Regions from separate parts of the Hydrogenophaga luteola genome, predicted to be linked through region 2. Evidence: riboswitches for the same ligand, from Rfam matches in the RefSeq annotation. Region 2 holds a riboswitch; the other holds the start of a gene.
What was found. A riboswitch is a leader RNA that binds a small molecule or an ion and turns the genes downstream of it on or off. The one in region 2 is predicted to bind cobalamin.
Positions count from the first base shown of each region.

Region 1: another riboswitch for cobalamin. It lies ahead of ACFOPI_RS18935 (energy-coupling factor ABC transporter permease); the one in region 2 lies ahead of ACFOPI_RS08185 (TonB-dependent receptor domain-containing protein).

Region 1 is NZ_JBHRXX010000009.1:27,493-32,805, forward strand. Features, by position in the region: gene ACFOPI_RS18925 (sirohydrochlorin chelatase) at 1-753, opposite strand, end outside; gene cobM (precorrin-4 C(11)-methyltransferase) at 750-1,532, opposite strand; gene ACFOPI_RS18935 (energy-coupling factor ABC transporter permease) at 1,546-2,223, opposite strand; cobalamin riboswitch at 2,454-2,694, opposite strand; gene ACFOPI_RS18940 (phospholipase D-like domain-containing protein) at 2,746-4,497, opposite strand; gene ACFOPI_RS18945 (hypothetical protein) at 4,944-5,204, shown strand.
Region 2 is NZ_JBHRXX010000002.1:919,689-925,001, reverse strand. Features, by position in the region: gene ACFOPI_RS08195 (ABC transporter substrate-binding protein) at 1-43, opposite strand, end outside; gene ACFOPI_RS08190 (cobyrinate a,c-diamide synthase) at 40-1,392, opposite strand; gene ACFOPI_RS08185 (TonB-dependent receptor domain-containing protein) at 1,401-3,227, opposite strand; cobalamin riboswitch at 3,307-3,559, opposite strand; gene ACFOPI_RS08180 (DUF904 domain-containing protein) at 3,610-3,840, shown strand; gene ACFOPI_RS08175 (cell division protein ZapA) at 3,837-4,214, shown strand; RNA gene ssrS (6S RNA) at 4,284-4,464, shown strand; gene ACFOPI_RS08170 (sulfite exporter TauE/SafE family protein) at 4,535-5,313, shown strand, end outside.

The DNA.
Region 1 (5,313 bases), on a different contig from region 2:
ACCGGCCAGCAGGTCGAGCACGCGCTGTTCCACCAGTTCGAAGATTTCTTTCTCGAACCCGAAGTGCGTGCCGCAGGCAAAGCGGATCTGCGGGTACTGCGCCCGCAGGTGGTCCACCTGGCGGTGGATGCGCTGCATCAGCGTGCCGGTGTAGAGGTAGTAGGGCAGAACCACGATCTGGCGCAGACCGATCAGCACCTGCCGCTGCACCACGCGCTCCAGCCGCGGAAAGGTGATGCCGGTGAAGGCCAGGTCCACCAGCTCGTGGTCGCTTTCTTCCTGCAGCCAGCGCGCCATCTTGGCCATGTCGCCGTTGGCGCCACGGTCGGACGAGCCCCGGCCCAGCAGCACCACGCCGGTGGTGGTGGGGTCGGGCATGTCCAGCGTGGCCATGGCCTGGCGCAGGCGGCGCTTGAGGATGGCGAGGATGGGGTCGCAGGCGCTCAGGTGCGGGCCGTAGAGGAACTCGACGCCGGGTGCGTGCTCGCGGGCGTGTTCGATGGCCTCGGGAATCTCCATCTTGGCGTGACCGGCCGCGTTCAGGATCAGCGGCAGCACCAGCACGCGGCTCGACGACTGCGCCGCGGCCAGCAGGCCATCGTGCAGCGAGGGCGCGGCGAATTCGATGAAGCAGACCTCGATGCGCCAGGCCGGCTGGCGCGCGCGCCACTGGTCGACGAAGTCGCGGATTTCCTGGTTGCCGGTGTCCTCGCGCGAGCCGTGGCCCACCAGCAGGATCGTGGTGTGGTTCATGTCGTGGCTTTCCTGAAGCGGTGTGTGAAGCCCGGGTCGTAGAGCCGGGACCTGGTCAGCTCGGGCCAGTGGCGCGCGCCCAGCGTGGGGCTGGCGATCACCATGGCCTGGCTGACGATGCCGGCGTCGCGGCACTGTTGTTTGATGGTGGCCAGCGTGCCGCGCACGATGCGCTCTTCGCCGGGCCAGCTGGCCTTGTGCACCACCAGCACCGGCGCGTCGTCGGGCCAGCCGGCCTCGCGCAGGCCGGCTTCCACCTTGTGCAGCAGCGTGATGGACAGAAAGATGCACAAGGTCGTGCGGTGTGCCGCCAGCGCGGCGAGGTCCTCCCCGTCGGGCATGGGCGTGCGGCCCTCCACCCGCGTGAAGATGGTGGTCTGCGTGACCTCGGGCAAGGTGAAGCTCTCGACCGCAGCCGCCGCCGAGGCCATGGCCGAAGACACGCCCGGCACCACCGCCACCGGCACGCCCGCGGCGTCCAGCGGCTGCACCAGTTCGATGAGCGTGCCGTAGAGGGCCGGGTCGCCGGTTTGCAGGCGCACCACGGTGTCGCAGCGCGCCGCGTTTGCGATCAGCCAGGCCGACATCTGCTCCAGCGTCATGTCCTTGCTGTCAGCGATGAGGCAACCCGGCGGTGCCCAGCGGGTGGCCGCCTCGTTCACCAGCGAACCGGCGAACAGGATGGCCCCCGCGCGCGCGATCAGGTCACGCCCCTTGACCGTGACCAGGTCCGGGTCGCCAGGACCCGCCCCCACAAACCAGACCGTTCCGAGGCCCATGGTGTGCCCCCGGTCAGGCGGCCTGGTGCAGACGGCGCTCCACCACCGCGCTGCCCTGCAGGCCACGCAGCGTCTTGGCCAGTGCGAGCACGGCCAGATCGATCAGCGGCTCGGCCAGCACCACGCTCATGTAGGCGGCGCCGAAGCTGCCGATGCTCACCAGGTTCTCGGCGCCCAGGCCACGTCCATAGAGCGCCCAGAAACCCACCCACAGCACGATGCCGCCCTGGTAGGCCAGGGACAGCTTCAGGGCCTGGCCGTAGCGCAGATCCACGTAGGCCATTTGGTCGGGAATGACGCGCCGCGCCAGCGCCGCAGTGGCGAACAGCGGCACCAGCAGCGTGGTCACGTTCATGCCGTACTGCGGCAGGTCAAAAGGTGCAAAGAACAGGCCCTGGATCAGCAGGCCGCCCGCCAGCCCGACGGCCGCGGGCGCCGCGCCGAACAGCAGCATCAGCGTGGTGCCCAGGATCAGGTGCACCTCGGACACGCCCACCGGGTGGTGCGGCAGCACCTCGAAAAAGCAGAACACCAGCGCCGTGGCCAGCAGGGCCCGCAGCAGCAGGGCTGCCGCGCCGTCCTTTTTGAGCATGTCGGCCGACAGCTTGAGCGTGTAGCCGCCACAGGCGGCCGCTGTGGCGTAGCTCAGTGCGAGCTTGGCCCCGTCCACCAGACCTGGTTCGATGTGCATGAAGTGACTCCTTGGGTTGGGTGCGTTGGACACAACGCGGTTGAAAAGTCGGCAAAGACCCAAGGGGAAAGCGAGCACAGGTTCCAGCGGCGAACGGACAGCCCCCTGCGAGCGCACGCGCAGGCGCTGGCACAGACTCGCAAAGCAATGCGAAGGGACGACATGAGGACACCGACAAAGACCCCTCACCGCCTTCCCCGACGGTGTTTGGGTAATGCGGCTGCGCCTGGGGCGCAGCCTCCTTGTTGGCCGGTATCCGGGCTGACAGAACGTTTCTCAAAGCCTTCCCGGTGTGACCCAGTGGCGAAATTTTGAGAAATGGGGGCCTTGGCAATGCCTTGGACCACCCGTCTGCTTACCGTTGCGGGGGCAGCGCAGGTTAGGTTCGTCCGTGTGGGACTCTCCCTCCTGCTTCCCGTTGAACTGCAATGCCTGAACAGCACTGCGAGCACCAACAGCGGACCATTCTATACGCGCAAAAAAAGCCGCCCGAAGCCCGGGCGGCCATGTCGAGCCACCGCCTCAGCGCGCCCAGAACGCCAGCTCGGGCGCGGCCGAGGCCAGCCGGCGGCCCAGCCAGGCGCCGGTGGTGGCGAGGTAGCCGGTCTGTGAGCTGGTGCTCTGTTTGGCCTGCTGATCGCCCAGCAGCGACAGCCAGCGGTAGTGGTCGTACACGCCCATGATGTGCGCCGCGTAACTCGCCGCCAGCTGCGGGTTGTCGCGCACGATGACGAAGTTCTCGTCGTTCGCCGTGCTGGCGTTGCCCGAGAAGTTGTGGCTGCCGGTGATGACCACCGGGTTCGTGAATGGGTCGACCACGATGACCTTGGAATGCACGATGGCGAACCCGATCACGCCGCCTTGCATGGTCAGGAACTCGTTGCGCGCCACCGTGGCCGCCCAGTTCGCCATGGCGTGCACACCGCGCGGCTGCACCACGTCCAGCGCCATCCGTTTCTTCTTCGCGTCCATCTGCAGATCCACCTCCACCGCGCGCTCGTCGGCGGCCTCGGATGGAAGCGTGCTGACCACGCCGCGCACGTACAGCGCCGGGTTCGCCTTGGACAGGTCGCGGATGGTTTTCAGCGCGCCGCTGCCGCCCGGCTGGAACATCAGGAACAGCACGCCGTCCTGCGCCGCATTGATCGCCTCGTCGATGGCCTGCAGGTCGACCTTGCCCCGGGTGCGGGTGAACCAGATGTCCGCCGACGACTGGCGGGTCTTCACCACCAGGGCGCTGCTGTTGCTGTCCACCAGCGCTGGTGGGAACGCGCTGCCGGCATCGCGCAGCCGTTCCCACTGGTCCATGAACGCGCGGGCGAACCCGCGGTGGGTCACGCGCAGGCCGTTGTTGGTCTGGGTGCATAGGCCCGTGCTGGTCCAGTTGGTGCTGCCGGTCCACACGGTCTCCGGCTGGCCGGCCGGGTTGCTCACCACCAGGAACTTGTTGTGGCCGAGCGCGCCGGGCGACGTGAAGCGGTCGTGCACCACCACACCGGCGGCCTTCAGCGCCGCGCGGGCGCTCTCGTTCTCGTCGCGCTGGCGGGCCTGTGCCGTGGTCTCGGTGGGCTTCTTGGTGATCGAGCCATTGGCCAGCACCACATGCGCCTGTCCGCCCAGCGCGCACAGCGCGTCCACCAGCTCCTGGTCGGCCAGCTCGTACAGCGCGGCGTGGACCGGCTTGCCGTGGTCCTTCGCGTCCTGCAGCAGCGCCAGCATCTCGTCGCGCAGCGCACCCGAGAGGAACTTGCGGATCGGCAGCTCGTGGTCGCCCAGGCTGTCCTTGAACGCCTTCAGCGCCTGCTTGAGTGTGGACAGGCCCTGGTCCTTGCGCAACTGCTCCAGGTAACGGGCCATGAACTGGGAGATCACCAGGCCACGGTTGAAGAACGCCGCGTAGCCATCGCGTGTGCCGCCGCTGAGCGTGGCCCAGGGTGTCCAGCGGCTGCGTTCGGAATTCAGCGGCCGAAGGGCCGCACCGTCTTTGACCATCGGCGTCACGCGGTAGCGCACCGTGTCGCCGAGGTTCACGCCATGGTCGGTCCACCACAGTCGCTGCAGGGGCCACTCCGTCGACGGCCGGTGCTCACCGGGCTTGGGCTGGTCGGCCTTGAACCCCATGCGGTTCTCGAGCACGTCCGAATGAATCGATCCGTCGCTGCGCCTGCGCTGCCGTTCGACTGCGAAGCCCAGGCAGTCCGTGATCGGCCCGTCCACGGTCCAGAACAGCAGGGCATCGTCGCAATTGACGATGAGGTTCGTCTTGACGGTCATGCTCGTCCTCCCTGCGGGCCGGTGTTGGCGCGCGTGGCGGATTCTTGCCCAGTTGCCGGGGAGGCGCAATCGTGGGGCGGTGCCGTTTGTCTGGGGGCGGGTTGCGTGATGACTGCTAAAGGCTTGCAGCCGCCTCTCCACGACGTTTGCCCGGGCGGAAGCTTTCGACCCGGAGGCGTCATTCGCGACGGTGCGAAAGCCCGGCGGCCCTGCGACCGCCTGTAGCCGGGAGGTTCCATGGCAGAGTGGGCGGCACGCCGCTAGACTGCCTTGCGATGGCGACCGTGTGTTGCCGGAATTGCCGATTCTGTTATACCTGCACATACATACAGTAATGCGCGATATGTGCATGACATTAAACACATTTTTTGGATGTGCCGAGCCATGGTATCTCGCGGGCACTGTGGGTATCCGGTGAAACACGAACTACATCAAAGTTAGGCGTCATGGCCACGACCGTATTCCTCGTCGAGCACCTTCACTTGCTGTCGCATGGTGAGGAAGACATAAAGCGTATCGGTGTCTACACCTCACGGGCACTTGCTGTCGCCGCAACCGAGCGTCTGGCAAAGCAGCCAGGGTTTTGCGACTTTCCGACCATCGTCGACCCAGCAGTGAGCGTGAGCAATGCTCAAGGCTTCTACATCAGCGAGACCGTCCTCGACCTTGACTACTGGAGCGAGGGTTATGTCACCACCACCGAGTAGTCGTGCTAGCGGTCCACGCATGCCGCCTAACCCTTCGTATATGGACTCCCCCTCAACAGTAAGAGCCTGACCGATTGGGGACCGTGGGGTAGAGCACCTGCAGTCGTAT
Region 2 (5,313 bases):
TCAGACAGACGATGCGCTGCGGCCCTGGCAAAGCGACGGTCATGCGGCCTCCGGCAGGAACAGCTGCGCGGCCGCTTCCGGGTTCGAGGCAAACCACGCATGGAAATAGCTCGCGCGCACCGAGCCCTGGCCGTACACGGCTTCGGGTCGCCCGAACTTGCCGCCCGGCACGGTGTGGGCCATGGGCGACAGCGGTGATGTGGTCAGCGAGTAGTGAAAGGTGTGCCCGCGCACCTCGCCCTGCGCCGTGTCCCAGCGCTGCGGGCCGAGCGCGGCCAGGCGCGGCTGCATGGCCACCTCGCCCGGGAGCAGGCCCCACATCGGCACCCGCGTGCCATCGGCCAGCGTAAGGCCGTCGAACAGCGGCATCATGCCGCCGCACTCGGCCCAGACCGGCTTGCCCGCCGCGATGTGTGCCGCCAGCGAGGTGCGGCAACGGGTGCCTTCCGCCAGTGCTTTTGCGTGCAGTTCAGGGTAGCCGCCGGGCAGCCAGAGTGCGTCGCAGTCCGGCACTGGCTCGTCGGCCACCGGCGAGAAAAACACCAGCTGGGCTCCCAGCGCCTGCAGCGTGTCCAGGTTGGCCGGGTAGGTGAAACAGAAGGCGGTGTCACGCGCGACGGCCACGGTGCGCCCGCGCAGCAGCGGCGCCACCGGACGCTCGGCTTGCGCTTCAAAGGGCACGGCCCAGCGCTGCCAGCCGGCCACATCGAGCTGGCCCAGCGGCGTGGCTGCCATGGCGTCGGCCAGCGCATCCAGCCGCGCCATCGCGTCGGGTAGTTCGGACGCCACCGTCAGGCCCAGGTGCCGTTCGGGCAGCGCAAAACCGGTGTCGCGCCGCAGGCCGCCCAGCCAGCCCGCGTCGATGCCCGCCGGCTCGCGGCCCAGATCGTCGCCGCGCACTGAGGCCTGCAGCATCTTCTCGTGCCCCTCGCTGGCCACGCGGTTGGCGAGCACGCCGGCCCAGGGCAGGCCCGGGCGGTAGTGGCGCAACCCGTGCACCAGCGCGCCGAAGGTGCCGGCCATGGAACCGGCGTCGATCACCGCCAGCACCGGAATGCCCAGCTTTACCGCCAGATCGGCCGCGCTCGGCTCGCCATCGAACAGCCCCATCACCCCTTCGATCAGGATCAGGTCGCTGCTCGCCGCAGCCTCGTGCAGCCGCGCGCGCAGGTCGTGCTCGCCGTTGAGCCAGAGGTCCAGGTTGTGCACCGGGTGGCCGCTGGCCAACTGGTGCCAGTGCGGGTCCAGAAAGTCCGGCCCACACTTGAACACCCGCACGCTCCGCCCGGACCGTGCGTGCAGCCGCGCCAGCGCCGCGGTGACCGTGGTCTTGCCCTGGCCGGAGGCCGGAGCTGCGATCAGCAGGGCAGGACAGGTGGCGGTGCGATCCATCGTGGACCTCAGCGGGGCGACCAGCTCAGGCCCAGGTAGAAGGTCCGGCCAGCCGTGGCGTAGCCCAACACCGACTCGTAGTCCTTGTCGGTGGCGTTGTTCACACGCGCCAGCAACCGCCAGTCGCGGGCGATGTCGGTGCTGGCCGTCAGGTTCAGCAGCGTGTGGGCCGGCAAAGGCTTTGCATTGGCTTCGTCGTCGTAGCGCTTGCCCAGGTGCTGCACCTCGGCGCCCAGGCGCCAGGCGCCCACCGGCGTGTCGGCCGTCAACGTGGCCTGGGTTTCGGCACGGCGTGCCAGCAGCTTGCCGGTTTCAGCGTTCTTCGGACGCATCAGGTCCAGCGAAGCGCCCAGGGCAACCTCGCCCAGCTTCGTGCCGCCGGCCAGCGTGACGCCGGTGTAGGTGGCGCGTCCGGTGTTGCCGTAGCAGCCGGCGAAATCGCCCACGCCGTTGACACAGCTGCCGGGGCCGGCCAGGTAGTCGATCAGGTCCTTCACGCGGTTGCGGTAGACCACCACCGAGGCGCGGCTCGCAGCCTCCTGCCAGCGCAGTCCCGCTTCCATGTTTCGCGCGGTTTCGGCCTTGAGGTCGCGCGTGCCGTAGATGCTGAAGCGCTGGAACAGCGTGGGGGCACGGAAGGCCGTGCCCACGGATCCTGTGAGCTGCAGGGTCTTGGACAGCGCATAGCCGTAGGCGAGCGAGCCGGTGGTGTGCGCGCCGAACTCGCTGTCGTCGTCGCGGCGGGCGTTGAGCTGCAGCGTGTGGTCGCCGGCCTGTACGCCATAGCCCAGCGCAATGGCGTTCTGGTGGCGGTCTGTCTGCTCGGGAGTGGTGCTGGCGTTTTCCAGTTGGTCTTCGCGGCGCTCCAGATCCAGCGTCAGCCGGCCTGGCCCCACGCGCAGCTCGTTGCGAAGCAGCCAGCTGTCCACCGTGGTGTCCGTCAAGTAGCTCGAGGGTGAGGTCTCATAGCGGTCGGTTCCTCGGCTGAGCCCCACACGGGTACTCCAGGCCTCACTCCAGCGGCTGTCCCAGTTCAGACCCACCGCCTGCAGACGCTGCCTGGCCTGGTCGTCCTGCCCCGGCATGAAGCCGTCGTAGCCCGCCCTCTGGCGACTGTCCAGCAGCGTGGCTTCCAGCTTCTGCCCCTCGGAGAGCTTCCATCCGAGGCGGCCCGAGAACGACTCGTTGCGGTAGCCGTCGCGATCAGGGTTGCCAGAAGGTTTGGCGTTGAAGCCGTCGCTCCGTTCCGAGCCCAGACCGAAGGCGTAGTCGACCACCCCGTCGCCGCCGCGCAGCGCGGCACTCAGCTCGTAGGTGCTGTTCGATGCCACGCCCATGCGCAGCGACGGAAAGAAGCCTTTGTCGCCCTGGCGCGTGAAGATCTGCACCACACCAGCCATCGCATCCGAACCGTACACCGCCGCCGCCGGCCCGCGCAGCACCTCGATGCGGTCTACCAGGGACAAAGGGATTGCATTCCAGGTGGCACCGCCGGTGGACTGGGAGTCGATGCGCACACCATCAATGAACACCGCCGTGAAGCGGCCTTCAGCGCCGCGAAGGTAGACGTTGGTGGTGGATGCGGGCCCTCCATTGCGGTTGACGGTCACGCCCGGCAGGCGCTCGAGCACGTCGGAGACCGAGGCAACGCCCAGACGGTCGATGGCGCTGCGGTCGACCAGGGTCACATCGGCCACCACATCGGTGATGGGCAGCTCGGACCGGGTCGCCGACACGACCACGGTCGACAGGGTGGACTGGGCGAGAACAGGGAACGCGATGGCGCAAGCCAGGGGCAGCGCGGCCAGGCGCACCGGAGCAGAACGGAAAGACATGGATGAAAGACAAACGATGGTTGCCCTCGCCGTCTTCCCCGACAGCGCCTGGGCGTCACGGCGACGGCCCCGGACAGGACGCGTCACCACCGTGTTGGCCGGTATCCGGGCTGGCAGAACAACCTCCACCGCCTTCCCGGAGCGCCGGTCGAAACCGGCTGTCCAGTGGCTGTGGGATGGAGGCGGGGACTGGGCGGAAAACCCGTATCCCGTCTGCTTACCGTTGCGGGGGCAGCGCAGGTTAGGTCGGTCGCTGTGGACTTTCCCTCCTGCTTCCCGTTGAACTGCGGCATGTGAACCACACCGCGAGCACCAACGCAATCCATTGTAAGCCCGTGCTCCTTGCGGCAACCCTACAATGGATCACTCACCAGTCGTCACCATGGCCGATCCCAAGCACATTGACCTGATCGCCGAGCGCGTGGAACGCCTGCTCCTTCGCCACGAAGAACTGCAGCGCACCAACGCCCTGCTGATGGAGCAGGTGGCCTCGCTCAAGGCAGAACGTGACTCCATCAAGTCCCGTCTGAACGCGGCACGCTCCCGCATTGACGCGCTGCTGGACCGGTTGCCGGTCGGGACCGAGACACCCTCCCACAAGGACTCCGAATGAACAAACCTGCCTCCAAGCAGATCGAGGTTCAGATAATGGGCCAGAGCTATCTGCTGGCCTGTCCTGCTGGTGGTGAGCAGTCGCTGCTGGACGCTGTGGAGCGTGTGGACACCGCCATGTGCCGCATCCGGGACGCCGGTAAGGTCAAGGCCCGTGACCGCATCGCCGTGCTCGCGTCGCTCAACCTGGCGTTCGAGCTGTCCCAGAAGGAAGCCCAGGGGTTTGCTTCCTCGTCGTTCCTTCCTCCCGAGCCGCCGCCCCTGCCGGAATCCGCCCCCGCGAGCGAAGCGTACGACGCGGCTGCGCTGGCGCGCGCCGAGGAGCTGGTGCGGCGCCTGGACCAGGCGCTGGGCAGTGACGGCCAGTTGATCTGAATCCGGCCCCGACCTTCAACTTTTCCGACGGGCGAAGCCTTCCCTCGGGCCTCCAGCCTCTACAATTTGCCCTGTCTGCAGTGCATGCCGGGCTTTATATTTCCTTGAACCAATGCTCCATGAGCCCGGGCTTGGTACATAACGTGGCTGGTGTGAGCGTCTCGCGTCAGATGAACCCGAAGCCCCGTTGCCCTCGCCCACCTGAACCCCCGGTTCAGGATGACGGTCTGGTGGCACTTGCAGACACCTAATACCCTTCGCTGCGGCCCCACGGATGTTTCCTGGGGCCGCACTCTTTTCTGCCCTCCGGATTTCCGCCCATGAGCCTTGAACCCCTGCTGATCGCCGAGCTGGCCCTTCTGGGCGTGTTCACAGGGTTTCTGGCCGGCCTGCTGGGCATCGGCGGCGGCATGATCATGGTGCCGTTCATCAGCGCCATCCTCACCCACCGTGGCGTCGCGCCCGGCCTTGCGGTAAAGATGGCCATCGCCACCTCCATGGCCACCATCATCTTCACCTCGATCTCCAGCGTTCGCGCGCACCACAAGCGCGGCGCCGTGCGGTGGGACATCGTGCGGCGTCTCGCCCCCGGCATCGTCCTCGGTGCGGCGGTTGCGAGTCTGGGTGTCTTCGCGGTTCTCAAGGGTGGGGCGCTGGCCTTGCTGTTCGCACTGTTCGTGGGCTTCTCGGCCACCCAGATGCTGCTGGACAAGAAGCCACAGGCCTCGCGCACCTTGCCGGGAACGCTCGGTCAGCTCGGTGCCGGGGGTGTGATCGGATTCCTGTCGGGACTGGTCGGTGCCGGCGGCGGCTTTGTCAGTGTCCCGTTCATGACTTGGTGCAACGTCGCCATCCACAACGCGGTGGCCACCAGCGCTGCGCTCGGTTTCCCCATCGCGCTGGCGAACGCCGCCGGATACGTCATTTCTGGCCAGGATGTGGCCGACCTTCCGGCGGGTTCGCTGGGCTACGTGTACCTACCCGCGCTGACGGTGATCGCCATGGTCAGCGTGCTGATGGCGCCGCTGGGCGTGAAGGCCGCACACGCGCTACCGGTGAAATCGCTCAAGCGGGCCTTCGCACTGATCCTCTACCTGCT